2 linked regions of the Mucilaginibacter gracilis genome follow. Each later gene encodes a partner of the first gene's protein in a complex. Links are inferred from orthologs where the notes say so. Each region holds a gene or a part of one and is shown in the gene's direction. Other genes may lie near its edges.

The links.
Region 2: the proteins of pheT (region 1) and pheS are in contact, whole or in part, in a crystal structure (PDB 6P24), measured with the Escherichia coli proteins. The link is inferred for Mucilaginibacter gracilis from one-to-one orthologs.

Annotation. Positions count from the first base shown.
Region 1 is NZ_RBKU01000001.1:2,711,547-2,725,183, forward strand. What follows is about bases 1-3,065. They hold pheT (phenylalanine--tRNA ligase subunit beta), read left to right. Parts: upstream 1-365; coding sequence 366-2,765; downstream 2,766-3,065. Other genes in these bases: radC (RadC family protein), read left to right, coding at 1-245; BDD43_RS11665 (hypothetical protein), read left to right, coding at 2,946-3,065. Outside these bases: more of BDD43_RS11665, read left to right, coding at 3,066-3,236; BDD43_RS11670 (cell division protein ZapA), read left to right, coding at 3,259-3,549; rny (ribonuclease Y), read left to right, coding at 3,776-5,338; BDD43_RS11680 (Mpo1 family 2-hydroxy fatty acid dioxygenase), read left to right, coding at 5,381-5,932; BDD43_RS11685 (TonB-dependent receptor), read left to right, coding at 6,221-9,568; BDD43_RS11690 (IS982 family transposase), read left to right, coding at 9,805-10,698; BDD43_RS11695 (lysophospholipid acyltransferase family protein), read right to left, coding at 10,878-12,635; BDD43_RS11700 (ComEA family DNA-binding protein), read left to right, coding at 12,691-13,560; BDD43_RS11705 (adenine phosphoribosyltransferase), read left to right, coding at 13,557-13,637.
Region 2 is NZ_RBKU01000001.1:6,137,701-6,153,925, forward strand. Bases 5,778-8,546 are described here. They hold pheS (phenylalanine--tRNA ligase subunit alpha), read left to right. Parts: upstream 5,778-6,529; coding sequence 6,530-7,564; downstream 7,565-8,546. Other genes in these bases: kbl (glycine C-acetyltransferase), read left to right, coding at 5,778-6,187; BDD43_RS27405 (DUF6364 family protein), read left to right, coding at 6,326-6,511; BDD43_RS27415 (Rieske (2Fe-2S) protein), read left to right, coding at 7,604-8,020; BDD43_RS27420 (TetR/AcrR family transcriptional regulator), read left to right, coding at 8,103-8,546. Outside these bases: oxygen-dependent tRNA uridine(34) hydroxylase TrhO, read right to left, coding at 1-366; BDD43_RS27390 (S41 family peptidase), read left to right, coding at 617-2,308; BDD43_RS27395 (DUF5686 family protein), read right to left, coding at 2,417-4,861; more of kbl, read left to right, coding at 4,997-5,777; more of BDD43_RS27420, read left to right, coding at 8,547-8,684; BDD43_RS27425 (tetratricopeptide repeat protein), read left to right, coding at 9,008-9,781; BDD43_RS27430 (sensor histidine kinase), read left to right, coding at 10,034-11,233; BDD43_RS27435 (response regulator), read left to right, coding at 11,237-11,677; BDD43_RS27440 (response regulator), read left to right, coding at 11,743-12,390; BDD43_RS27445 (hypothetical protein), read left to right, coding at 12,495-13,127; BDD43_RS27450 (winged helix-turn-helix domain-containing protein), read left to right, coding at 13,124-13,429; cell envelope integrity protein CreD, read left to right, coding at 13,491-14,834; 23S rRNA (uracil(1939)-C(5))-methyltransferase RlmD, read left to right, coding at 15,178-16,225.

The DNA of each region.
Region 1 (13,637 bases):
AAGGCGGTATGGCCGCCACCATTGCCGACCCGAAGATTATTTTCCAGGTAGCATTAGAAAAACATGCAGCATCCGTCATCTTGGCCCATAACCATCCGTCGGGCTCACTAAAACCAAGTGTCGATGATTTGAATCTAACCAAACGCCTCATTGCAGGTGCCCGGTTGCTGGACATCGTTATATTCGACCATCTCATTATAACCGACAAAGCCTATTTTAGCTTTGGCGACGAGGGAATACTTTAAATGTGCAAATGAAACCGTGTGCAGATTGAGTAACCGATTTCCCGATTTTAAAAACCTTTTAGCTTTAGCCTTTAAGCTTTCTGCTTAAATTGTATCTTTGCGGTTCATTTTTTTGCAAGCATGAAAATCTCGTATAACTGGTTAAAGCAATTCATACAAACAGATAAAACTCCCGACGAACTATCGCGTATTTTAACGGCGATAGGTTTGGAGGTAGAAAGCCTCGAAAAAGTGCAGGCCATTCCCGGCGGCCTGGAAGGCTTGGTTATCGGTTTTGTAAAAGAGTGCGGCCAGCACCCCAATGCCGATAGGCTGCGCATTACCAAGGTAGATGTAGGCAGTGGCGAGGATTTACAGATAGTTTGCGGTGCTGCCAATGTAGCTGCCGGTCAAAAAGTAGTGGTAGCAACGGTAGGCACTACCGTGCACCCGCTAAAAGGCGAACCATTTAAAATTAACAAATCGAAAATACGCGGCGAAGAAAGCCAGGGCATGATATGTGCCGAAGATGAGGTTGGCCTGGGCGAATCGCACGAGGGTATTATGGAGCTTGCCGCCGATGCCGAGGTAGGCTCGTTAGCCAAAGATTATTTTAAAGTAACCGACGATTACCTGTACGAAATTGGCCTAACGCCAAACCGTGCCGATGCGGCTTCGCATTTAGGCACCGCAAGGGATATTGCCGCGTTTTTAAAAATAGAAATTATTAAACCGGATGTAAGCGCATTTAAGGTTGATAACCAAAGTTTAACCATCCCGGTTGAGGTAGAAAATGCCGCAGCAGCACCGCGTTATTCGGGCTTAACCATTTCGGGTATTCACGTAACCGAATCGCCTAAATGGCTTAAAGAAAAACTGGCCGTAATTGGCATACGGTCTATCAATAACATTGTTGATGTTACCAACTATGTATTACATGGCCTGGGCCAACCCATGCACGCTTTTGATGCCGACGCTATTACAGGCGGCAAGGTTGTAGTTAAAACAGGCCTGGAAGGCGTTACCTTTAAAACGCTTGACGATGCCGACCGCAAACTCTCGGCTGATGACCTGATGATCTGCAATGCCGAAGAGCCAATGTGTATAGCTGGCGTATTTGGCGGTGCTAAATCGGGCGTAAGTGAAGCCACTAAAAACATATTTTTAGAGAGTGCTTATTTTAACCCCGTATCGGTACGTAAAACATCAAAAAGGTTTGGCCTAAAAACCGATGCTTCGTTCCGTTTTGAACGTGGTACCGATCCGGACATAACGGTGTTTGCCTTAAAATATGCTGCGCTGCTTATTAAAGAAGTAGCGGGCGGTAGTATCTCGTCCCAAATATCCGATTTTTACCCCGCACCAGTTGCCCCCTTTGAGGTTGAACTGAGCTACGAGCATGTTGACAGGCTGATAGGCAAGCAAATCCCTCACGGCGAAATTAAAGCTATTGTTGCCGCTTTAGATATACAAATAACCGGCGAAACCGCCGAAGGTCTTTCGCTTAAAGTGCCGCCATACCGCGTAGATGTTACCCGCGATGTGGACGTAATTGAAGAGATATTGCGCATTTACGGCTATAACAACATCGAGATACCTACACAAATACGGGCATCGCTCAATACATCGGGCAGGCCCGATAAGGATACCGTACAAAATACCATATCAGACTTGTTAAGTGCCAACGGCTTTAACGAAATCTTATCAAACTCGCTCACCAAATCGGCCTATGCCGAAAATATCGACGAGGCTGTTAAGATATTGAACCCCCTGAGCAGTGATCTGGACATTATGCGCCAAACCCTGCTTTATTCGGGCCTGGAAGCCGTGGCCTATAACCAAAACCGCCGCAATGCCGACCTTAAATTTTACGAGTTTGGCAAAACTTACAACTTGCGCGAAGAGAAGTATGTAGAAAACTCTCGCTTCGCTATATTTTTAATCGGCGCAAAGCAAAACGAAAACTGGAATGCCAAAACAACAGCGGCAACGTTTTATAACCTCAAAGCCATTGTTGACGGTTTGATGGAACGCTTAAACGTTAACGATTTTACCATTGAAGATACCGCCGATGTCAATTTTGCTTACGGCTTAAAATACAACCGTGGCAATAAAACCCTGGTTAGCTTTGGCGCGGTAAGCAAAGCGGCACTAAAAAAAGCCGATATAGATAAAGAGGTTTTTTATGCCGACTTTAACTTTGATGTATTGCTTAACCTGGTTAAAAAAAATAAAATTGTTTACCAGGAAGTATCCAAATTCCCGGCCGTTAGGCGCGATTTGTCGATGCTGATCGATCAGGCTGTATCTTTTGAGCAATTGAAAACCATTGCCCAAAAAACCGAGCGCAAACTGTTAAAGGGCGTTAACGTGTTTGATGTTTACCAGGGCGATAAATTGCCGGAGGGTAAAAAATCGTACGCGTTGAGCTTTGTGATACAAGACGAAGAAAAAACACTTACCGATAAAACTATTGATGCCGTTATGCAAAAGCTCATTTACAATTTTGGTAAAGAAGCCGGTGCCGAAATCCGTAAATAACAAGGTTTTATTAGTTATTTGTTATTAAGTTAATATGTTGTTAAATTTATCTGATATTTGTAGCTGGTTATTGAGTTAGCTGTTATTAGGTTATTAAGTATTGATCCGCACCAGTATTTGTCACATATCAACATAAACAACCCGGTAACTTACAATATAATAACACAATAACGAATAAAAATGGCTGCATTAGCTGAACACCTTGATAAAGTTATAGACAAAACAGAGAGGTTAATTGAGCTTTGCAGTGCTTTACAGGAAGAAAACGATTTGATGAGGTTAGAAAATCAATCGTTAAAAGTGGCCCTAACGGCAAGTAGAGAAAAGAATAAAGAGTTTGATGAGAAGCTTCGTGTATTGAAGCTTGCCAAGTCGTTTTCAGAAACAAATGAGAAAACCCTTGACATCAAGCAAAAAATTAACGAATTTGTGCGGGAAATAGATAAGTGTATTGTATTGCTTAAAAAGTAATACAAAAAAGTGAAAATGCTCAATGGGAGAAATCTCCATAAAAATAAATATTGCTGACAGAGTTTACCCTTTAAAGGTAAACATGGAAGAGGAAGAGATAATACGCAGAGCTGCTAAACTGATTAACGACCGGGTAAAAGAATACCAGGAAAATTACGCAGTTAAGGATAAGCAAGACCTGCTATCGATGTGTGTGCTACACTACGCTACAGCGGCTTTAAAGGCCGAAAAGAGGGTAGGAGTAGAGGATGTAGAGGTGGCAGAGCGGGTTTACCAGTTGGATAGTTTGTTAACGGAGTTTTTCTCAAAGTAATAACGTTCTTTACACATACAAAGCATATTAAAAATTTAGCCGCAGTTAAATTTTTAAGTTTCACTATTTATAAACTTAACACTTCAATATCAGCGAAGGCAGGTGAGGATGTACGTTATTTCGTCATGATTTAACGATGATCCGGCTTTCAAAACATTATCGAAGTTTAGTAATACATGAGGCTTAAAATTTAGTTGCGGTTTTTTTATTTCATACCAATTATATCATGAACATATTATATTTAATTATCGGGCTTTTAGTGGGCGTTGTTACTGGCGTTCCTATCGGCCGTTTTTTACTCAGAAAACTCTTTAAAGATCAGGAAATAGCAGCACAGTCTAAGGTAAAAAAAATACTGAAGGAAGCTGAAAACGATGCCGACATATTAAAGAAGAACCGCCTGCTTGAAGCAAAAGAAAAGTTTTTGCAAATGAAAGCCGAGCATGAGCAGGAAGTAAACTCTAAAAACAACGCCATTAACCAGCGCGAAAATAGTTTAAAGCAAAAGGAGCAATCGTTAAACCAAAAGCTCGAAAATGCTAATCGCCGCGATCAGGAAGTGGAAAACGTGAAGAAAAACCTGGAAAAACAAACCGATATTGCCATTAAAAAGCAGGAAGAGGTTGAGTTGTTAAAAAATCAGCACGTACAACAGTTAGAAAACATAGCTGGCCTATCTGCCGAAGAAGCCAAAAACCAATTGGTTGATAACCTGCGCGAAGAGGCCCGTACCAAAGCCATGATGCAGATTAAGGATATTGTTGACGAAGCTAAGTTAACCGCTACCAAGGAAGCTAAAAAGATAGTTATCCAAACTATCCAACGTACCGCTACCGAAAGTGCTATCGAAAACACGGTATCCATCTTCAATATTGATAACGACGAGGTAAAGGGCCGTATTATTGGCCGCGAAGGCCGCAACATCCGTGCGCTGGAAGCCGCTACCGGTATCGAGATCATTGTTGATGATACTCCGGAAGCTATCATCCTATCCGGTTTTGACCCCGTTAGGCGCGAAATTGCCCGTTTAGCCATGCACCGCTTAGTTACCGACGGGCGCATACACCCGGCACGTATTGAAGAGGTGGTTGCCAAAACCAAAAAGCAAATTGAAGAAGAAATTGTTGAAATAGGCGAGCGTACCGTGATTGATTTAGGCATTCACGGCCTGCACCCCGAACTGATACGTATGGTTGGCCGTATGCGTTACCGCTCATCATACGGGCAAAATTTGTTGCAGCACTCGCGCGAGGTTGCTAACTTTTGCGCCACTATGGCTGCCGAATTGGGCCTTAATGTTAAATTGGCCAAACGCGCAGGCTTACTGCACGATATAGGCAAGGTGCCTGATGATAACCCCGAATTGCCACACGCTATTTTAGGTATGCAACTGGCCGAGAAATATAAAGAACACCCCGAAGTTTGCAACGCCATTGGTGCCCACCACGATGAAGTGGAAATGACGAGCATGATATCGCCCATCATTCAAGCTTGCGATGCCATATCGGGCGCACGCCCTGGCGCACGCCGCGAAGTTGTTGAAAGCTACATTAAACGTTTAAAAGAGCTCGAAGAACTGGCACTGTCGTACCCGGGTGTCGAAAAAACCTTTGCTATACAAGCCGGCCGCGAGTTGCGCGTTGTTGTAGAAAGCGAAAAAATAAGCGATGCCCAGTCGGAAATATTGGCTGCCGATATTTCAAACCGCATTCAAACCGAAATGACCTATCCCGGCCAGATCAAGGTTACCGTTATCCGCGAAACCAGGTCGGTAGCGTTTGCTAAGTAACAGCCTCGTATAACCCTCTCCAAAAGGAGAGGTCTTTTTAATATGGCAAATACAAAAAAAAATAAATCAGCATCCAAAAGCCTCCCCCTTGGGGAGGTTGCAGGGTCTGTTCGCCAGGTTGATGTTTATTTTAACAAATACGCCGACAGCCATCAAAACCACAGCAACGAGTTAATTCATTGGGTATGCGTACCGCTTATTGTATTCAGCTTGCTGGGTTTGGTATGGTCAATTCCATTTCCGCACATCGGCTTTTTGGGCAGGTACAATGGGTTTGTTAATTGGGCGTCGTTCCTCATCGCTTTTTCTATTTACTACTATTACCGTTTGTCGCCTGTGTTATCCTACTGTATGTTGTTGCTAATCTTTATCTTTAGTTATTTTATAATCGGGTTAGAAAACTGGCAGCATGCGGGTGGCCCTATGCTATGGCAATCATGTTTGGTTGTTTTTGCGCTTTCTTGGGTGGGGCAGTTCATCGGCCATAAAATAGAAGGCAAAAAACCTTCATTTTTTGATGATATTAAGTTTTTGCTCATCGGCCCAATATGGCTGCTGCATTTTGTCCTGCTTAAACTAAAAATTAAGTATTGATCGATTTTCAATTTCGGACGTTTAATTTGGGATATTTTTAATTTGCTAACTTGCTTCCCGTGCCTAACCCTTCCCTTCGGCTTTACCTTGTTGACTCCCAACTCTCTAATTCCGACTTTAGTCTTCCCATTCTCAACTCCTTAGTCAATGTTAAATCAATGTTAAAAATAGGTTGAAATTACATTAAAACATAGCGGTCAATTTCCTCTAAAAATAATGTTGCATTAACATATACTTAATGTGCCAGGGCAACCTTTGTGCTCAAATCAATATACAAAATCAAGCACAATGAAAAAACTTTACCTATTAGCCTTAACACTCGTAATACTCGGTATAACGGGCGTGGCAAATGCGCAAATTACCAGTGCAATAATCAGTGGTAAAATTGTCGATCAAAAAGGTCAAACAATCCCTGGCGCATCTATTGTAGCTGTAAATACCAGCACAGGCACCAAATACGGTACCCAAAGTAATGCCGACGGACGTTACTCTATCCCTAACGTTAACCCGGGTGGCCCATACACCATCAGCGCCAGCTTTATCGGCTTTAAAAAAGAAGAGCGTACAAACATTACCCTTACTTTGGGCGGTGTAACTTTCAACTTTAAACTAACAGATGCTTCAACCGAGTTAAAAGCAGTTAATATTACCGGTACGCCAACCAAAAACGGCGCAGGTACCAATGTTAGCCAGGCCCAAATTCGCAGGTTGCCATCTATCAACCGCAGCTTGCAGGATGTTACCCGCATCACACCGCAAAGCGCAAACAACTCTTTTCAAGGTACCAACTTTCGTTATAATAACATAACGCTTGATGGTGCTATTAATAACGATGCTATTGGTTTTAGCCCTTCATTAGGTGGCCAAACTAACCAAAGCGGTTCGGTAGGTAGCAGTACACGTACAAGCCCGGTATCATTAGATGCTATTCAGGATGTACAGGTATTTGTTGCCCCTTTTGATATTAAAATTGGTAACGTATTAGGTGGTAGCATTAACGCGGTAACCCGTAGCGGTACAAACACAGTTACCGGTTCGGTTTACGGTTATGGTCGTGGTGCTTTTATGGTTGGCCCAAACAACGCTCCAGCCAATGTTGGTGGCGACGGTGCTAAAGAACCAAACGATTTTCATGATTATAACACCGGTTTCCGTTTAGGTTTTCCTATTATAAAAGACAAATTGTTCTTCTTTACCAACGAAGAAATTTCGCGCCGCCGCGATCCTGTTATCAGCGGCGCAGGTACTTCCGGTTCGGCAGCTATCCTTTCTTTACAGGATGCTAAAGACCTTACAGCGGCATTTAAAGCTTACACAACCGATGCTGCACATCCAAACGGCATCGACCCAGGTACTTACGATAATACTTCCATCTACTCAAACTCAAACAAGTATTTTAACCGTTTAGATTGGAATATTAACGATAAAAACCAGTTAACTTTACGTAACAACACTATTACCTCAACAGCTACTAACTTAGAGCGCGATAACGCTAACTTCCGCTTTAGTGGTATTGACTATACTTCGCATAACAATTCAACATCGTTTGTTGCCGAGTTAAAATCAAGGTTATCAAATAACGTAAACAACAACTTGTTACTTGGTTATTCAAATGTTCACGATTACCGCGATCCTAATTCTGATCCTTCATTACCGCAACTTGAAATTACAGGCCGCACCCCGGGAACTACCATTTTTATGGGTACCGACCGTGAAGCCTCTATTTTTGATATGCACCAAAAAGTAATGGAGTTTACCGATAACTTAACCGTAACAAAAGGCATAAATACCTTTACATTTGGTACCCACAACGAGTTTTACGATATTACATATAATTTTGTAAACTCCTGGAATGGCCGTATTGCTTTTGGAAGTATTGATAAATTTACCGGTCTTAACGGTGCTACTTTCGGTCCATCGCGTGTGAGGACAAATTATTACTATACCGATTATTCGGCTAACGACCGTGCTACCATTTTGGCTAACCCTTCGGCCAAATTTAATGTTAACTTGCTAAGCGCTTACGCTCAGGATGAGATACAAGCTTCTGATAATTTAAAAATCACAGCAGGTATTCGCTTAGATTATGCCGGTGTACCAACCAAGCAACCATTGGCAGATAGAACAACCAGTGCAGCAGTTGATGTTAACTACGGTAATACTTTTACATATACTAAGCCTGCAGATATCAAAAACAATTATTTAAATGATGTGCAGATCAATCCACGTATATCTTTTAACTACGATCCAAATGGCGATCAAAGTGTAATAATACGCGGCGGTACAGGTACCTTTACAGGTCGTGTTCCATTTGCATGGTTTGGTTATGCGTTCTATAACAATGGTAAAACTTTTGGTGCTTATGATACATCAACAGGATACTCCACATATACGCCAAATCAATTGTTAGGTTCTTCGGCAAATGGTAGGTTAGGGTTTGTTCAGGGTCAGGTTTATACTGCTGCTACAGCAGGTACTAATACATCTCTCATCGGTCAGCCTATCAACACTACATCTACAGGTGCTACACAGGTTGACTTAATTGACAATAACTTTAAAATGCCAAAAGTTTGGAGAACAAACTTAGCTTTTGATGTTAAAACTCCCGATCAGTGGAAATTTACATTAGAAGGTATTTATACCGATGTTATCCGCGATTTAAAATTTCAACAAGTTAATACTGTAGATAAAGTTGCCTACTATCCTTACGATGTTAACCACATACAGCCTATATTTGTTAACCAAAAGGTTTCATCTAACTTTACCAACGCTTACGAGTTATCAAACACTAACCAAGGTTACCGTTACAGCATTACTGGTCAGGCTGCTAAATCATTCCCTTTCGGTTTAGATGCTAACGTGGCCTATACCTACGGCCAATCTAAAGATGTTACCAACGGTATCCGTAACTCAATGGAATCCAACTGGCAGTTAAACCAGGCAGCTAATCCAAATAACCCACAAGCTGCTTACTCTAACTTTGATATCCGTCACCGCATCGTTTCAACGGTTAATTACAGGTTAGCTTACGGAAAAGATAAAAGCCTGGTATCAAACTTTACTTTCTTCCTGAGTGCGCAATCGGGTAATCCATATACTTATGGTTTCTACAACAAGGCAATTGATGGCACCGGTCAACAAGTTAACGTTGCTTACATACCTAAAGTAGGCGAAACTATCAATTTGTTCAGCACTACTCCAAACAGTCCTTCATTAGCCGAAGAAACACAAGCTGCTGCATTCGATCAATACATCAACAGCAACCCATATTTAAGCTCACGCCGCGGTCAATTCACCGAGCGTAACGCTGCCCGCACACCGTGGAATACTGATCTTGATTTCCGTTTCACTCAGGATTTTAACGTAGGTGCTAAACACAAACAAGTTATCACCATTACTTACGATATTATTAACTTAACCAACCTGTTGAACAAAGATTGGGGACATTATTACTTCTCATCAAACACTTTCAATTCAACAGCTAGTGTGGGTTTAGCACAAAAAGTTACACCATCGTTTGCAAACGTATCTACAACAAACCCAACCTACACCTGGACCGATCCGGGAACACCTTATCAAGTTGATTTGTTCCAATCGCGTTACCAAATGCAATTGGGAGTGCGTTACACCTTCTAATAGGCAACGTAACAACTCAAAAAAAAGAAAAACCCGGTTCAACATATTGTTGAACCGGGTTTTTTTATGCCCATTGTTTTGAAACCCGATGCTGCCGCAATGTTTTTTACAAACAAAAATAACGCCACATACCTAATAACCTGAGTTCGATTAATAAATGAGATAATATTTGTCAATCAAAGGAAATGTAAGTATATTTAAGTATCTGACATTCAAATATTTAAATACATTTCCAGATGATTGACTACGATAAAATTACTGATATTTTTTGTATTGTTGACGGGTTTTGCAAGGACTTTGATGCCACTACCCAACCATTCCTGTTAGGAAAGCCATCTAAACGTCCTCCAACCATGTCTAAAAGCGAGATCATATCCATTTGTATGCTTTTTCATTTAAGCGGCTTTCGCTGTTTTAAACACTTCTATATCTTCTATCTGCAAAGGCACATGCAGCGTGAATTTCCTAACACCGTATCCTACAATCGCTTTGTAGAACTTAGCCAAAGTGTCCTCATGCCTATGTCTATCTTTCTCAAAACCTGTTGTTTAGGCTTATGTACTGGTATTTCGTTCGTTGATTCTACACCGATAAGGGTATGCCATACCAAACGGATTAAAAGAAATAAGGTATTTAAAGGCATTGCCGAAGTAGGCAAATCAACCATGGGCTGGTTTTATGGCTTTAAGCTCCATATCGTCCTTAGCGACAAGGGTGAAATACTCAACTTCGCTATTACACAGGCCAACGTAGATGACCGGGAACCACTTAAAAACGAAGCTTTCCTGAAAGCCGTTTTTGGCAAACTGTTTGCCGACAAAGGCTATATATCAGAAAAACTGACCAAAATATTGTTTGTTGGTGATATACACCTCATAACCAATATCCGTAACAATATGAAAAACAGCCTGATGACCATGAACGACAAAATCATGCTCCGCAAGAGATCGGTCATAGAGACTGTTAATGATGAACTCAAAAACATCTGCCAGATCGAACATTCAAGACACCGATCCTTTACCAACTTTATCGTTAATATCGTATCTGGATTGATCGCATACTCATTTCTCCCTAAAAAACCTTCCATATCCTACCAACAAAATCGATCTAATCAAATTCTTGCTTTCTGATTAATCGAACTCAGGTTAATAATCCGCACAGCAAACCTTAATAACAGGAATCAAGGTGCTTTGATCTTCGCCGGTTTAGTGATTTCCAACTTCCAACTTCCGGCTTCAGTCTTCTGACAGATCTGACTTCCGTTTCTCCCATATCTTGATTCCTGATTCTCGCTTCTTGCCTCTTCCCCTTACAAGTTTTTCCCCAGCTTTTCCAGCATTTCGTGCGGCACTTTTTCCAGGTCCAGTACCAAAAAACCGTCCAGGCAATCCGCAAATTTGGGGTCAATGTTGAAGCAGATAATCTTGCCGTTCAGAGCTATGTACTGGCGCAGCAGCACAGGTACCTTCATGTGGCGCGTTTCTATTTCGGATATTAAGGCATCCAAGCTTTTAAAGGTTTCATCACCCTGTAGCAGCACATCAGTATCAATGCTCGAAAAATCAACCTTGAATTTTTTGCGGGGCTTTACATATTCGGCCATCTCATAATCAAAGTGGTTACGGTTAATGTAATCAACAATGAGCGATTTGCTGAACTGCGAAAAGCTGTTGCTAATGCTAACCGGGCCAATAAGGTAACGGTAACGAGGCTTATCTATCAGGTATTTTAAAATGCCTTTCCACAACAAAAATAAAGGAAGCGGTTTTTGCTGATATTCCTTCCGGATAAACGAGCGGCCCAGTTCGAGGCTCTTTTTTAATACCGGGGTAAACTGACTTTTTATTTTGAATAATTCGGCTGTATAAAAGCCGCGTTTGCCCATACTGTAAAAAATCTCATCGCCCATACCAATTCGGTACGCCCCAACAATCAGTTTAGCTTTGGTGTCCCAGATAAACAAGTGGTGGTAGTAAATATCGTATTCATCCAGGTCGATGCTTTTGTTGCTGCCTTCGCCAACCTCCCTAAAGGTAATTTCGCGCAGGCGGCCAATCTCGAGTATAACATGAGGTATGGCCGATGTAGGCGATATAAAAACCTGATAATTTTTTTCGGTCCAAACCAGGTATTCATCATGCAATGCGCTAACCTCGGCCTCCAAAACCCCTGTGTTGATAGCGAGTGCAATGGCTTTTGGCCGCTTTTTAATTTTAAACAAACTGCGTGGTTTAAAAATCCTTTTCTGTTCATCTAAGCCGGCGCCCAGCGCATAGGTTTTGGCGCGTAAAAAGTTGAGCAGGCGGGTAGTATTATTACCGTAACGTTTAATATCGGTAACATCAATAGGTTTACCAATGCGCAGTTTTATGGTATGCCCATGCTTGTTAAACAACTCCGATGGTAGCTTGGCCGTGCGCAGTGTTGGATGAATTAAACTCAATAAATTAAACAGCAAACCATTATTGCCGTGGAAGTAAATGGGCACCACCGGCACATTGGCGCGCGATATAATTTTACCCACCACCGGGTGCCAAAGCCTATCGGTTACCTGGTGGGCCTCAAACTGGTAGGTTGATACCTCACCAGCCGGAAATATCCCGATAGGTGTACCGCCGTTCAATAATTCAAGGGTATTCTTTATTCCGCTTATGCTTGATGAATGTTCAACATTCTCAAAAGGGTTAACCGCTATAAAATAATCACTCAGGTTAGGTATCTTTTTAAGCAAAAAGTTGGCCATCAGCTTAGCGTCGGGCCTTACCATGCAAAGTATTTTAAGCAGTACCATGCCCTCAATGCCGCCGTAAGGGTGGTTTGCTATGGCAATAAAGGCACCGTTGGTAGGTATGTTTTTTAAATCGGCCTCATCAAATTCAATATCAATACCACAGCCTTCTAAAATAGCATCCACAAAATCAGGGCCTTGTTTGGGCTGTGCCTGCGCAAATAAATTGTTAACCTGGTTTATCTTCATAATCTCCATTAACAATGCCGCAAGGCCGGGCATATGCAGTTTATCTATCTTGGTAGCTTTTGCAAATTCTTCTCTGGTAATTATCTTCATTATGTTTTTAAAGGTATTGCAAAAATATTCATAATTTACCTACCTAATTGCCCTAATGATACGCGCTTTTAAAAATTACTTTGCAATAACTAAAAAAGAATGGAACGGTATGGTAGTACTAATGCTCATTATTGCATTGGTGCTTGTTATACCTTTTATATTACCCTATTTCCATCAGGATAAACCAATGGATGTAACAGGTTTTAAAAAGGCCCTGGCCCAGCTCAAATCTGCCAAAGGCGGCAATCCAAACGGCACTTCCGTTTTTAATAGCGATGACGATAAAAAAGACCCTCATCCCATTCTGTTCAAATTTAACCCCAATGGTTTGGCCGATGAACAATGGAAAAAGCTAGGCCTAAGCCAACACCAAATAAATGGCATCAAAAACTACGAAGCCAAGGGTGGGCATTTTTATACCCGTGCCGATGTAAAAAAAATGTACACCATTACTGCCGATGACTATACCCGCATCGAAGCCTATATTGATTTACCAGCAGGCGAAACCTTTGCTAAAAAAGGCGATATAATTATAGAGATCAATACAGCCGATTCGGCTCATTTAACCCAGCTAAGAGGGATAGGGCCATCCTTTGCGGCGCGCATTGTAAGTTATCGAAGGCAATTGGGCGGCTTTGCTTATAAAGGGCAATTGAAAGAAGTATACGGTATCGATTCGGCAAAATACAATCAACTGGCCAAACAAATAACCGTTAACCCTAAAAAGATCGTTAAAATTGACATCAATCACGTTGTGGTTGACGATCTGCGCCGGTTCCCCTATCTCAACTTTAAACAAATGAACGCCATTGTTGAATACCGGAAGCAACATGGTAATTACCAATCGATAACCGATTTACACGATATTGCTCTTCTCGATGATGAAATTTTGCGTAAAATTGCGCCCTATTTAAAATTCAAATGATAGAACAAAAAATTAAAGCTGCCATCCGCGATGTTCACGATTTTCCAAAGCCTGGCATTATATTTAAAGATGTAACC
Region 2 (16,225 bases), 3.4 Mb from region 1 along the record:
CAAAAAATCTTTGGCTTCCAGGTGAATACCTGTTTTTTGTTCGGGATTGATGATATTAGGATCGCGCAGGCCGGAGTGAACAATTTCGGATTTGTAGCGCACATGCATTTTTACAAATGAAGGCTCTGCAACATCGTCAACTTTAAAATCAATACCCGCAAAACGCGGGTCGGCGTGTAGCGTATCCATGTAAACGTGGCATGCTTCGGCTTCGCCGGATACTGTGCCGTTTAAACCTTCGTTGGCTACAATAATGCGCCCAACCAAATTTAATGATTTACAAAATTTTAGATGATCGGCAGCAAATTGCTCCCCGTCGGCTATTGTTGAATAACAATAATAGAGTAGTGTTTTATACTTTTTCATGATGGCATTGATACTGCTGCAAACAGCGTTTAATGAGCAACAAAGGTAAGTATTTTAGGTGAAAGGTTATAATGAAGTGAAAGGTTGAAAGGTAAAAGGTAACAATAGCATTTCCATGCAAAATCGCACAGTCACCGTTCGGTTACGATACACTTGTGGATTTTTGATTGTGTTCAACATTCACATTATTAATCACTTGCATAATTGGCATTATAATTTATATACTTTTAAACGTTATTACCTTTTCAAAATGAAATTTAAAAACAACCTGCTCATAATTTCCCTGCTTGCCATATCAATCAATTCTTTTTCGCAGCAGCTTACATCAGACAGCGCTTATAACCAGGCGCAAATAGCCCGTAACGATGCCCGTAAACTTTGGAAAAAGCCAGGCGCTACTAAGGAAGAAGTTACGCAGGCGGCTGAAATATTGAATAGCGCTATTGATTATTTGAATAGTGCGCCAGTTAGAGAGCTTTCGCAGGGCAACCTCTTTTTGAACGCCCGCAAGCAAGATGTTTATGCAGATATGGCAAGGGCTTACGCCATTGCCGGGATGAATGAGCAAGCACTAACTGCGCTCGAAAAAAGATGCGGAGAGGGTGCGTTTTACGGTATAGATGAATTAGAAAAGGATACTATTTACAAGAGTTTAAGGACGAATGCTCGTTTTGTAAAAGTATTGGCTGTATTAAAGAACAGAATGCTGTTGTGGAAAGACAATTCACTGAAAACAGCATACAACGCGAATTTGTCATACGAGGAAAAAGTAGCAGGGTTGTCGCTGCTATGGTCTAACGCAAAATATAATTTTGCAAACTTTGACCATGCAGCAATCGATTGGGATAAAACCTATCTTGATTATTTATCGCTCATAAAATCAACAAAAAGCACCTCCGAGTATTATAGGGTTTTACAAACGTTTTATGCGAGGCTAAAAGATGGACATACTAATGTTTACCCTCCTAATGAGCTGGATAAGGATTTTTATTCAAGGCCACCTATTCGTACAGAGTTAATTGAAGGTCGTGTTTTTATTACCAAAGTATTTAGCGATAGTTTAAAAAACGCTGGTATAGTACCAGGATTGGAGATATTGAACATAAACAACATACCGGTGCTATCATATGCTAAAGAAGAAGTGGAGCCATATCAAAGTAGTTCGACCCCGCAGGATCTCGTCATACGCGAATTTTCATATGGCTTATTATTAGGTCCGGAAAAAACTCCGGTTACGTTAGTACTTAAAAACGCAAAAGGGCTTGTATTTACTAAAGCACTGGGCAGGGGTAAGTACCGCGATGCTGTATCGGCGCAAGGCATTGAATACAAAGAATTTGGCAACATTGGCTATTTAACGGTTAACAATTTTGAAGATGAAAAAATAATGACGCGCTTTGATTCGCTTTACACGCGAATAATAAAAACAAAGGGGCTTATCATCGATATAAGGAATAACGGCGGCGGCGACAGCTATATTGGTTACCATATTATAGCTTCTTTAGTAAATAAACCATTTAAATCGTCTGCAGCGCGCATCCCCAGGTATATTTCATTACCGGGTGTAAGCAGCCAATGGAGTTTTAGCAGCGCAGGTGATATTGACCCTAACGGCAAACAGTACTACGATAAGCCAGTAGTGGTACTGATTGGCGCGCGAACTTTTTCTGCGGCGGAGGATTTTACCGTAGCGTTTGATTATATTAAACGCGGTAAACTGATAGGCCAAGCTACGGGTGGCAGTACCGGGCAGCCAATCAGTTTTAATTTACCAGGCGGCGGCTCTGCAAGGGTTTGTGGTAAACATGACACTTATCCAGACGGTAAAGAGTTTGTGGGTATAGGGATACAACCTGATATTATCGTTGATAAAACAATAAAAGATATAATGGCAGGTAAAGACGCCGAACTTCAAAAAGCGTTAGAAGTGCTTAATAAATAAAGACGAAGTTTACAACCTCCCCACTTTTGGACAATACAAGGTTGAAAGGCTTTAACACATTTATCCTTTCAACCTTTATCCTTTCAACCTTTCACCTTCCCCCACAACCTATATCCCAAAATACAATTTAATTCCCTGGTCAATATGGCCGCGGCGGTACACAAAGCCATAGTCTATCCTGAAAAAGAAACGTTGCACGCCAACGTAAATTTCGCCGTAATTGGGTGTATTTTTTTGGGTTAAAAAGTTACCGCCTATAATTTCTTCCAGTTTTAGTTTGCGTAAGCCCGCTATGTTGTTAAACAAATAGCCGGCAAAATTATGCTCGTAATGGGCTTCTAAAAACGAAGATTGGCTATAGGTGTAATATGGCAAAAAGTGAAACTGACTAATGCCCGGTGTAAAAGTAATACCCTGGTTGCCTTTAAACCACTTATAATCGGGGTAGCTTAGGGCATTGCTGTTAAAAAAATTACCGGCAGTTACCTGGAATGCCGAAAAACCATAAATGCCAAGGTTGATATGATCGTGATAAATTTGTACGTCGGCATAATCGTAATCTACATCCGAGCTAAAAATACCCTTGATGCCTTTACGGTAATTCACCTTTATTTTGGGATATTTTGACTGATCGTAAACACGACCGCCTGGCGTTGTCGTATATTCCTCATCAAAAGTGTAAGTACCCGATAGCTTTAGCGTAAGCGCATCATTCTCCTCAAAAAGCAAGGGCGCATTTACAGCCGTTATAAAAGGATTGTTTGAGTTAAACTCCTTATCGGGAAAACTGCGCACAGTTCGGCTTGATTGATTTTGGAGAGCCGTGCGGCGTGCATATTCCAGGTTACCGTCTAACAATAATCCGCGTGCAACTTCGCGTTGTGTGCCAGCCATTAAAAATTTAGAGCGGTAAAGTTTTAAATCGTTCGATTTAAAATACAAGGCATTAAAACTATTTAAAAAAGGCCCCACTGTACCTTCGTTATTAAGATCTAATATCCCGGTACCAACCTTTCCGTAAAATGCCCCCTCGTGTTCGGGGTCGTACCGGTAATTGAAGCCCGTGTTAAGGCTCACTATTTTGTTATCAAAGCCATATCTCAATTCGGGCGATATGGTGTAGGCCTTGCCCACATCCATTGATTTGGTATAGGTGGGTTTTAAATCAACCACCCAGCCTTCAATGGGGTTATACTGCACTACATCATAAAGCGGGTTTACGGTAATAACCTCATTTTTGTGCCTGTGTTTAACGGTATCGCCAAAAAACACATAACTAAGGGGGCTAAACTTATTGTTGGCCCGCTCTGCCGAATCCAGATAAGCAGGTTTGCTATGTGCGGCCACAAGGCTATCCTTTAAATTATAGATGCGCTGTTCATCAAAGGTTAGCGGAACGGGCCGGTTTTGGCTCCAGTATACCGAATCTCTTTTCACCGTAATATCGGCAATACGCATAGTTTCGCCATTAAAAAAATGGGGCGGAAATTTGGTGTCGAGGTTATAATTGCTAAACGTGCCTAAAATATAACCGTTGTACCTAAACCCTAAAACGTTGCCACTATAGGTAAATGATACGGATGAAGGCTGCCACTTATCGGCACTAACGGGCAGGTATTGCTGGTTAATATTAAGGGTATCAACAAAATTAAGGTTTGATTTACCTGTTACGTATAAATGGGCGGCGTAAATGCGCCAGTCGTTTTCAACAATGTAAATATTACCTTTAAAAACAGGTTCGCGGTCGTCAATGGGCGTAACTTGTATTTTGTTTACAACTTTGCCGTTCTCGGTGGTGCTGCCAAGCAGTTTATAGGTATAATATTTTAAAGCGTCGTCGGCTATGGGCGATATAAAGCCGCGCTGGTTAAGACCCTCAATATCAAGCATGTTTTTATAAAAATTAACCTGGAGGTTAGCGGCGCGGTCGAAGTTAAAGGCATTGTAATTACCTGTAGCTTTTGACGATACCATTACCTCTTTATAATTACCGGGCTGCTCAAAATTAAAGTGCGAGGCCGATTCGGACATGTAAAGTATGCTTTTGGCACTCAGGTTTAATTGCAATTGGCGGGCCACTCCACGGGATAACATACCTTTTGGCGCGCTAATTAATTTTTGCGTACCGCGGATATAAACATCGCACGAATAAGCGTTTATTTCTTTCAAATAATAATCGCGTTTTTTAATAGCATTCCGAATAATATCAAACGCGGCATCCTCGGTAACCGGTGGAGTGTTTTGCTTTGGCTGATAGTCTTCGTAAACCAGGGTAACGTTGTGCGTGTTGTAATTGCCGGTTACTTCAACCTCATCGGTTTGTTGCTTAAAACCCACAAAACGGTAATTAATAACGTATTTACCCGGTTTAAGCTTTAGGCTATAGTAACCGTTTGGGTTGGCACTGGTACCCTGCGTAGTGCCGTTAATATAAACAGAAGTAAATGCTGCTGCATTGCCCTGGCTATCGGTAACCCTTCCGGCTAAAACGGACTGACCAAAAACCGGCTTTGCTAATATTACGGCAAAAAAAACTATTAAACTTTTAATCATAAAATATTATTAAAGTGTAAAGCGGTTTAGGGTTAAAAAAGTTTTATGTCGTCAATATAATTATTTTGGAGCCCAAATGCGTTAAACTAAATGGTAGCTATTGTGTAATTTTGCAGCCTATAAAAACTGATATTCATGTATAAAACTTTGCAGCCAATATTACAGCAGGAATTGGCCGAAATTGAAAAAGCCGGATTATATAAACGCGAACGCATCATCACATCGCCACAAGGTGCTGATATTGAAGTGGTAGGCGGGCAACAGGTAATTAATTTTTGTGCAAACAACTACCTGGGCCTTTCGTCGCACCCAAAAGTGATTGCGGCGGCCAAGGAAGCTATTGATTCGCACGGTTACGGTATGTCGTCGGTGAGGTTTATTTGTGGTACGCAGGACATACATAAACAACTGGAAAAAAAGATTTCGGACTTTTTGGGTACCGAAGACACCATTTTATATGCTGCCGCATTTGATGCCAATGGCGGTGTATTTGAGCCGTTGTTTAACGAACAGGATGCTATTATATCCGACGAGTTAAACCATGCATCTATAATAGACGGTGTGCGCCTTTGCAAAGCACAGCGTTACCGCTACAAACATGATAACATGGCCGACCTGGAAGAGAAATTACAGGCTGCCACGCAATTAAGGCACCGCATTATTGTAACCGATGGCGCCTTTAGTATGGACGGCACCATTGCCCAACTGGATAAAATTTGCGCCCTGGCCGAAAAATATAACGCCCTGGTGATGATTGACGAGAGCCACTGCTCGGGCTTTATGGGTAAAACCGGCCGCGGCACGCACGAGCATTGCGGCGTAATGGATAAAATAGATATTATTACCGGCACGCTGGGTAAAGCTTTGGGCGGAGCATCGGGCGGGTTTACATCGGGCAGGCAAGAAATTATTGATATGCTGAGGCAACGCTCCAGGCCATATTTGTTCTCGAACACACTCGCACCATCAATTACAGGTGCATCCATAGCGGTGATTGATATGTTGAGCGAAACCACCCAACTGCGCGATAAACTGGAAAGTAACACACAATACTTTCGCAAGGCCATTACCGAGGCGGGTTTTGATATTAAACCCGGCGTACACCCTATTGTACCCGTAATGCTTTACGACGCCAAATTAGCGCAAGAATTTGCTGCTAAAATGTTAACCGAAGGCATTTACGTAATTGGCTTTTACTACCCGGTAGTACCACAGGGTAAGGCACGCATACGTGTACAAATATCGGCCGCGCACAATAAAGAACATTTAGATAAGGCAATTGCGGCCTTTACTAAAGTGGGTAAAGAGTTGGGAGTTATTAAATAATTTATATTTGTATCGTATTTGACCATGATGTCATTTCGACGGGAGGAAAAATCTTTTACGCGCGACTACCGCACGTTCTGAACAAAGCAGAAGATTTGCCACTATCGTTTGCAATGACAATATGATTGAATAAGCGTTATGAAGAAAACGAGATTAGTAATAAACTTGGAACCTGATGAAATTGTTAAGGCAAAAAAACATGCCAAAGCTAAGGGCATTAGTGTATCTAAATTAGTTGAAGACTATTTAATTAGTATGATCAATTCAGATCGCGATTTCGATTACACAACGGTTGATACCAATGCTCTAAAACCAAACGAATAAAAAGAATTATTACAACTGATGCAAGATAAAATAAACCAATACACTGCCGATATAAAAGCTTTTGTTACCGCCAAGGCCGACGAACTGGAAGCATTCCGTATCAAATATTTGGGTACCAAGGGCCTGGTTAAAGATTTGTTTGAAGAATTTAAAACCGTTGGCCCCGAAGAAAAACGCACCTTTGGCAAGGTATTGAACGAGTTTAAACAACTTGCCGAAGCCAAATACAATGAGCTTAAAGAAACGCAAGATTCGGGACCCAAAACTCAGGACTTAAAATTTGACCTTACCTTGCCAGGTGAGGGTTTGGCTGTAGGCTCGCGCCACCCGCTATCGTTAATCCGTATTGAGATTATCGATATTTTTAAGCGGCTGGGCTTCGTTGTGGCCGAAGGACCGGAGATTGAAGACGACTGGCACAATTTTTCGGCCCTCAATTTCCCCGAAGAACACCCTGCGCGGGATATGCAGGATACCTTTTTTATAAAAAAGAACGCCGGGCGCGATGATATTGCGCTACGCACGCACACATCATCGGTACAGGTGCGCATGATGGAGAATGGTAAGCCGCCGTTTAGGGCCATTATGCCGGGCCGGGTATATCGCAACGAAGCCATATCTGCCCGTGCGCATTGCTTTTTTCACCAGGTTGAGGGCTTATATGTTGACGAAAATGTATCGTTTTCCGATTTAAAACAAACCCTCTATCATTTTGTGCAGGAGCTTTATGGCGATGGTACGCAGGTGCGTTTCCGCCCCTCGTACTTCCCGTTTACCGAGCCGTCTGCCGAGATGGATATATCATGCACCATATGCAAGGGCGCTGGTTGCAACATGTGCAAGCACAGCGGCTGGGTTGAAATATTGGGCTGCGGCATGGTTGACCCTAACGTATTAGAAAATTGCGGTATCGACAGTAAAAAATACAGCGGCTTTGCTTTTGGTATGGGTATTGAGCGTATTGCAAACTTAAAATATGTGATACGTGATTTGCGTTTATTTTCGGAAAACGACGTGCGCTTTTTAAATCAGTTTAAAACGGAAGTGATTTAAAAAAAACCAACAGGTATATTTAAACGTAATAACAAGGTGATGAAGAGGTTTTTAACTGCAATACTTTTAAGTTTAGTGTGTTTTAGCTGCGGCAAAACCGATTCGAGTTACGTGCCCAATGTAGCGGTTAACTTTAGCGCACCGCTAACCGACCCTCGTTTAAGCAAACTAACGGCATCTGGCGGGGCGGTATTAATTAGCGGCTACGGGGTTTGCGGCCTTGTATTGTATCGCAGCGCGAGTGCAGGCTATGTTGCCTACGACCGTTGCAGCAGCTATGAACCCGAAAAACGGTGTGCGGTTACACTTGATAGCCCCACCCTTACCGTAACCGACCCATGCAGCGGTGGCAAATTTTCGTTAGAGGATGGCTCGCCGGTAAAGGCACCGGCTACACGATCGTTAAAATCATATTCGGTAACTGTGCGCGGCGGCGAAATAGCCGTTCAAAATTAGGCCACAAAAAAATATATAATACCATTAAAAAATCGCATACCGTAAATGTGAGTAATAATGAGATATTTGTATCCAACTAAAAATGGAAGTTGATAAAATAAAAGAAAGTATTAAACGCGCCGCGCAAGATTTGTTTCGCAAATTTGGATACCACAAAACCAGCGTTAACGAAATTGCCAAACGTGCTAAAATTGCCAAGGCCACTATTTACAAATATTTTGAAAGTAAGGAGGATGTTTTGCACGCCCTGCTTATGGATTATATTAAGGTTAGTGTTAACGAAATAATACATAACTACAACAATGATATGGATGAGGAAACCCATTTAACAAACCTCATCATGAAAACCAGCCGCCTCTCCTATACGGTTTGTAATGAGTTTATTGGTTGGGATTTTATCCGCGAAAGTACTAACTCGCAGGATTTTTTAAAGAGCCTAAGTAACGAACTGGAAGAACTACTGATAAGCTCGTTTACCAAAGTAAGCGATTTCCGCAAGGATGAAACTTATCCGCAACGACTGCGTTTCCTCATCAAATCAAGCAAAAGCATCGTGTTTAGTTTTGCCTTTACCTCGGTAAGCGATTCGGACGTGCGTAAAAACTTTGTTTCTTTTCAGAAAGAAATATTGCCTTATTTGGTTAAGGCAGCTATAAAAGAGTAGCGAAATAAGAGCCAAGAATCAAGAGCCAAGAGTCAGGATAGGATGCTGTTTAGTTAGGGGATTCAAATATATGCCATCTGCCTAAATAGATAAGCCCCTATGCGCATGCTATAGGTATACCACCTAACCAAAGGCTGTACATATCCATAATGTTTTCTTGTTTATAACCTACCGATGGATGGGGCTGCCTGTTAACTAAACAAAATTGATACAGATTTAAGAAAGCACGTCTCAAATTGCTGATTGCTGTTTAACAATCAGCCCATCCTATTGATACTTTTAAATCCCGCACATTTTATTATTTTTGGTATAAAATTAAACTTATGTTTCCTTTTATTGGCGAGGGCGGCGGTTATTATTATTACATTATTGTGGGTCTGCAAATTTTTTGCGGTTACCATGCGTATCAGCGTGGTAATTTACAGCGTTGGATATGGCTCATTGTTTTTTTGCCGGTTATTGGCTCGGCTATTTACCTTTTTAGCGAGGTATTTTCGGGCCAGAGGATGCGCGGCCCTAAAATAGATGTTGGAGCCATTATTAACCCCGGCGCCAAAATAAAAAAACTTGAAGACGACCTTCGCTTTACCGATACCTTTGCCAACCGCATTAAACTGGCCGACGCCTACCTGGCATCCGGCCAAACCGATAAAGCTGTTGAACTATACGAAACCAGCTTAACCGGCACCTTTGCCGATAATGAACATGCTTTATCGCAATTGATGACAGGCTATTATAACCAAAACCGGTATGAAGACGCTATTGCGATAGCAAATAAAATAAACCGATCGCAAAAGTTTCCAAAATCAAAGGCGCACATGCTTTACGCTATGGCACTGGAAAACACCGGACAAACTGAATTAGCCGAAAAAGAGTTTAAAGCCATGAAAGGTCGTTATTCGTGCTTTGAGCAGCGCTACCAATATGGCTTATTTTTAAAACGCGCTGCCCGGTATGATGATGCCCACCGCATTTTTACCGAAATAATTGACGAAGTGCCACACCTTGGGCCGATAGAAAAAAAGACGGGCCGCGAATGGTTTGGCAAATCCAGGGAACAACTTAAGGCCATTGCTAACGAAAGTGTTAACAAGTAAACATATTTTTTCGCCATATTATAATGCTTTTATATTATTTTACAATTTTATAATTCTGTAAAATATTTCTTTCTCTATAATTAATTTTCTATATTTACACATCCTCCATTAGATAATTGGGCTATTTTTAAACCATCCCCTGATCCAGGTATACTACACAGCTTCTACATTACAATGTTTTGATTGTTTTTTTTGAGTCAAGAAACCTTTTTTTAATGCGCCGTACTATTTAAACAATTATCACATTCATAAATGGATAAAAAAAAACACCCGAACGAGCTACAAACTGTTAATATAAACCAGCTTTTTCAAGAGCGGGAAAGGGAAAGCCACGCCGCAGAATTAATTGCCGCCAACAAAGAACTTGCGTTTCAGAACAAGGAAAAAGAAAAGCGAGCCGCCGAATTAATAATAGCCAATAAAGAGCTTGCCTTCCAAAATAACGAGAAAGAGCACCGCGCCGCCGAATTGCTGATAGCAAATAAAGAACTTGCTTTTCAAAACAACGAAAAAGAGAAGCGGGCCGCCGAATTAATTATTGCCAATAAAGAGCTTGCCTTCCAAAATCAGGAGAAAGAAAAGCGTGCTGCCGAATTAATTATTGCCAATTTAGAGCTGGCTTTTCAAAATGAAGAAAAGGAAAAAAGAGCGCGGGAGTTAATAATTGCCAATAACGAACTTAAAAAAGCCGAAGACGATATCCGCAAGTTTAATGAGCAGTTAGAGCAAAAGGTAATTGAGCGCACAGCCCAACTGGAAGCAGTAAATAAAGAATTGGGCGCATTTTCGTACTCGGTATCTCACGATTTAAGAGCCCCCATAAGAGCCATTAACGGTTATGCCCAAATTTTAGAGGAGGATTATTTAGATAAGTTGGATGCCGACGGTATGGCCGTTTTGCACGCCATCCGCAATAACTCCAAACGGATGGGGCAATTGATAGATGATTTGCTGGCGTTTTCAAAATTAGGCCGTAAAGAGGTAGCATTTTCGGATATTAATATGAATAACATAGTTAAAACTATAAAGGATGAGTTTTTAGCCGACGATGTAAACAAAAGACTGGAATTTAATATAGCCGAAATTCCGCCTGCAAAGGGCGATCAATCCCTTATTAAACAGGTATGGATCAATTTAATATCCAACGCTATTAAATATTCAAAAAACAAATCAAATGCTTGTATAGCAATAGGTGCTTACACGCAGGGCGATGATGTTGTTTATTATGTTAAAGATAATGGCGCCGGGTTTGACATGCAATACTACGATAAGCTTTTTGGGGTTTTTCAACGCCTTCACTCGCAGGAAGAGTTTGAGGGCACCGGTATTGGCCTGGCTATGGTACAAAAAATTGTAAACAGGCACAACGGAACAATTTGGGCCGAATCGAAACTAAACCAAGAAACCACCTTTTTTTTTAGCTTACCCGGCATTTACGCTGTTAAATTTTGAAATATGAGCTTTGATGACGTTGAAATTTTATTTGCCGAAGATAGCCTTGACGATGCTATGCTAACTATGCGCGCACTTAAAAAAAGTGGTTTTGCCAACACAGTACACCACGTTAAAGATGGTGCCGAAGCACTCAATTTTATTTATGGTAAAGGTGAATACGCCGGGCGCGACCTAAAAAAACACCCTAAACTGATATTGCTGGATTTAAAGATGCCTAAAATATCGGGCCTGGAAGTGCTGGAAAAAATAAAATCAGACCCGGAATTTAAATCTATTCCGATAGTGATACTCACCTCCTCTAAAGAAGACCCCGACATACAAAAATGTTATGCCCTGGGTGCCAACAGCTATATAGCAAAGCCCGTAGAAAGTGATAACTTTTTTGAGGCCATAAAGGGAATTGGACTGTATTGGATAATATTAAGCCAACTGCCCGATTAAGCAAATTTATGCATATTGACTTGATTGATAACATATAAACTCGAAACCTCTAAAAAATTTAAACTATGAAAGCCGAAACTATTAAAATATTAATTTTAGAAGATAACCAAAGCGATGCCGACCTGCTTGAACGCGAACTAAAAAAAAACGGATTAAATTTCACATCGTTGATTGTGGAAACACGTGCGTTGTTTGAAGAGGCTTTGAAAGATTTTGAGCCGGATATTATATTATCTGATTATTCCCTGCCGTCTTTTGACGGATTTGCAGCTTTTATCATCACTCAAAGCGTTTTGCCCGATGTTCCGTTTATTGTTGTTTCGGGCATGCTTGGCGAGGAAAGAGCTGTTGAACTGATAAAAAGCGGCATTACCGATTATGTTTTGAAGGACAAGCTATTTTCGTTAACTCCCAAAATAGAACGCGCCTTAAAAGAAGCCTTAGAGCGAAGAAAGAAAAAAATTGCCGACCAGGAACTTATTATACAACACGAAAAACTGTTGGAAATTGCGTTTCTGCAATCGCACCAGGTTAGGGTGCCAGTGGCCCACATCATAGGTTTATTTGGCCTTTTTGATTTTGAAGACCCATCTGCAGCCATTAATGGCGAAATTTTTAATATGCTAAAAAGCAGCGTTGAGGCGCTGGACAGAACAGTTATTGAAATATTACAAAAAACAAGCGAAATTAATTATCCGCGAAAGCAGGCTTAATTATTGTAATAACACATTTCTTAAAAAATAATAACACAAAATTTTCATTGCTTCTTGCAAATATCAATAATTAGTAATTACTTTGGTAATCAAAGTACTTTTAGATGGAAAATCAAAATATTGAAGATGAATTAGTATCCATCCGCAGCCTGATGGAGCGGTCGTCAAAGTTTATTTCGCTTAGCGGGCTTAGTGGCATTATGGCGGGTATTTACGCGCTCATAGGTTCGGCACTGGCCTACCATACGGTTTATAGCCGTACGGGCTTTTTCAGTTCGCGAGATTTTGTTGTGGCCGATATTGATACCCATTTAAATACTTTAATACACCTGTTAATTATAGCGGCAGCGGTTTTATTGTTATCGGTATGTACAGGTATATTTTTGAGCGTAAAAAAAGCTAAAAGAAAAGGGCAGTCTGTTTGGACAACCACTACCCGTTCGCTCCTCTTCCATTCGGCTATACCCCTTGTAACGGGTGGTTTATTTATGATGATATTAATGAACCGCGGTTATTATATGATTGTTGCCCCGGCCTCATTAATTTTTTACGGACTTGCCGTAATTTCGGGCAGTCATTATACCTTTACCGATGTTAAATACCTGGGCATACTCCAAATTATTTTGGGTTTAATAGCTGCCCTTTATCCCGGTTACGGATTAATATTTTGGGCTTTGGGTTTTGGCGTACTGCACATTGTATATGGCAGCATTATGTACTTTAAATACGACCGGTGAAAATACCTTTTGATAAATTAGATAAGGCCTTTGAAAACAGGCTGCGGCTGCAAATTATGAGCGTACTGGTTGCAAACGAACGGTACGACTTTAACTCGCTTAAAGATTTGCTTGATATTACCGATGGCAACCTGGCATCGCACTTAAAGGGTTTGGAAAAGGAAGAATACATTACCGTGAACAAATCGTTTTTAGGGCGCAAACCCAACACCACCTACCAGGCCACCGAGAAAGGCCGCAAAGCCTTTATGGAACATTTAGATGCGCTTGAAAAATTAATTAAACAACAAAAGATGAAGTAATTTTTTTTATCTGATTACTCTGAAATACAAAGTACTTTTAAATAAACTAAACACAATTTTTATGATACAAGAAATACAAAACGAAAAGCCAAACTATTGGGCAAAAGATTCGGTAATAGTAAAATTATCTGTTATAGCCGCGCTTATTCTGCTGCTGCTGATACCATCGCAATGGATACAAAGCCTTATCAGCGAACGCGAAAAAACGCAGGATGAGGTACTGAATGACGTATCCGACAAATGGTCGGGCAGCCAGTTGATACAGGGGCCGGTGTTGGTTATACCTTATCAAAAAGAAGTGAGGGTACTGGATAGCAACAAGAAAGAAATTGTAAGGCGAGAAACCCAAACCCTTTATGTGCTGCCGCAAAACATGCAAATAAAGGCCAACATCAATACCGATACTTTGCACCGCGGCTTGTTTAGGGCGGTTGTTTACAACTCAAAAATATGGGTACAAGGCAATTTTGGTAAGCCGGAACTGGAAAAAGCCGGCATTGACCCTGCCGCTGTTAACTATGATAAAGTGAGGCTGATTTTTAGTGTGTCGGACTTGAAGGGTTTAAAAAGCAACCCCGTTATACAGCTTAACAATCAAAAACTAAACGTTGAGCCAACTTTTAACGGCAAAAGCCCTTTTGACGACGGCTTGCAGGTGAGTTTTACTTTGCCTAAAGACCAGGAGATTACCTTTAGTTTTAGCCTCGACTTAAAAGGCAGCAACGAACTCAATTTTATGCATACCGCCAAAACAACCGATGTTGAGGTTACAAGCAATTGGGTAACCCCAAGTTTTGATGGCCGTTACCTGCCCGATACCCGCGCGGTTACCAAAAGCGGCTTTAACGCCAAGTGGCGCATGCTTTACTACAACAGGCCCTTCCCACAGCAGTGGATTAACGATGATAGTGTGCTAAAGAACGATAAAGCGACTGACAATGCAACCTTTGGCGTAAAACTGCGCCTGCCGGTTGACCAATATCAAAAAACTATACGCACTACCAAGTACTCAACCCTTATTATTTTACTCACGTTTGTATCGCTGTTTTTTACCGAATTGATACGTAAACAACGCGTGCATGTTTTTAACTACATCCTGATAGGTGCGGCTATGGTTATTTACTATACTCTTTTGCTATCGTTTTCGGAACAGGTGGGTTATAATGTGGCATACCTAATTGCATCGGTGGCAACTATAACTTTAATATCGCTATTTACATCATCGTTGCTTCAAAACAGACAAATGGCTTTGCTGTTCGGTTTTATACTAACCACATTTTATGGCTTTACGTTTATCATTATACAGCTCGAAGATTTATCCTTAATGATAGGCAGCATTTTGCTATTCATCATTATAACATTGTTAATGTACTTTAGTCGGAAGATAAACTGGGAAAAACAATAAGTGTAAAAGATGATCGGAGGTGAAAAGCCTTTCCGATCATCTTTGTATTTATCTACAAAAACCATAAAACCAATTTGGTTTTTAGTATATAAATTACTATGTTAGCATAATAAAATAATACAACGCACAATGAGCCGCGAGTTACAGGAATTTTCTATTATGGTAGATGTGTACTTTGAACCGGCAGAGCAAATTGAACAGGAAGAAAGCCTTTGGGACCAAATTCTTGTTCTATTTATCTGATGGCCAAGCTTTACACCTTTTAATAAGCCCCGCGGCAGGGCCTGCGCTATTTTGCGCCTTAACTTAGCATATTTCATTTTTCAGATTAACTTTGCAGTTTATGGGGAGAAGAACTGCATTTACTAAAAAGGTTATAGAGAACGTTACCATTATTGATATTGCCGATGAAGGTAAGGGCATTGGCAAGGCCGATGAACTGGTACTTTTTGTTGAAAAGGCTATCCCCGGCGATGTGGTGGATGTTGACATTTACAAAAAGAAAAAGAACTTTGCCGAAGGCAAAATTGAAAAACTAATTACACCATCGCAATACCGCACCGAAGCATTTTGCGAACATTTTGGCGTGTGCGGTGGTTGCAAATGGCAGCACATGGAGTACGAGGCGCAATTGCTTTACAAGCAAAAATCGGTAACGGATTCGCTGCAACGCCTGGCTAAAATTGAATTGCATGGCATGGTTCCTATTTTACCGTCAGCCCAAACGGTTTATTACCGCAACAAGCTTGAGTATACCTTTAGCAACAAACGCTGGCTTTATGATGGCGAAAACCGCGAAGACGATATAGATATGAAAGCACTGGGTTTCCACGTTCCCGGCCGTTTTGATAAGATACTGGAGATAAACCACTGCTACCTGCAAGCCGACCCATCAAACCAGATACGTAACCGCATTGGCGATTATGCCCGCCAAAACTTTTTAGGCTTTTACGATTTGCGCGCACATGAGGGTGCTTTGCGTAACCTTATTATACGCACATCGGCAACCACGGGCGAATTGATGGTAATTGTTGTTTTTGCCTATGCCGCGCAGGAAGAAATTGATGGCCTGATGGCTTTTGTGGCTCAGGAATTTCCGCAAATATCGTCGCTGCTTTATATCATTAATCAAAAAAAGAACGATACCATTTTTGATCAGGATGTTATTGCCTATCGCGGCCCGGAGTATATCCATGAGGAGATGCCAGCCGGCGATAAGGTGATCCGTTTCCGGATTGGGGCAAAATCGTTTTATCAAACTAATTCGCTACAGGCACTTAACCTGTACCAGATAACGCGTGATTTTGCTGGTTTTAAGGGCCACGAACTAGTTTACGATTTGTACACCGGTGCCGGTACCATAGCCAACTTTATAGCCGGAATGGTTAAAC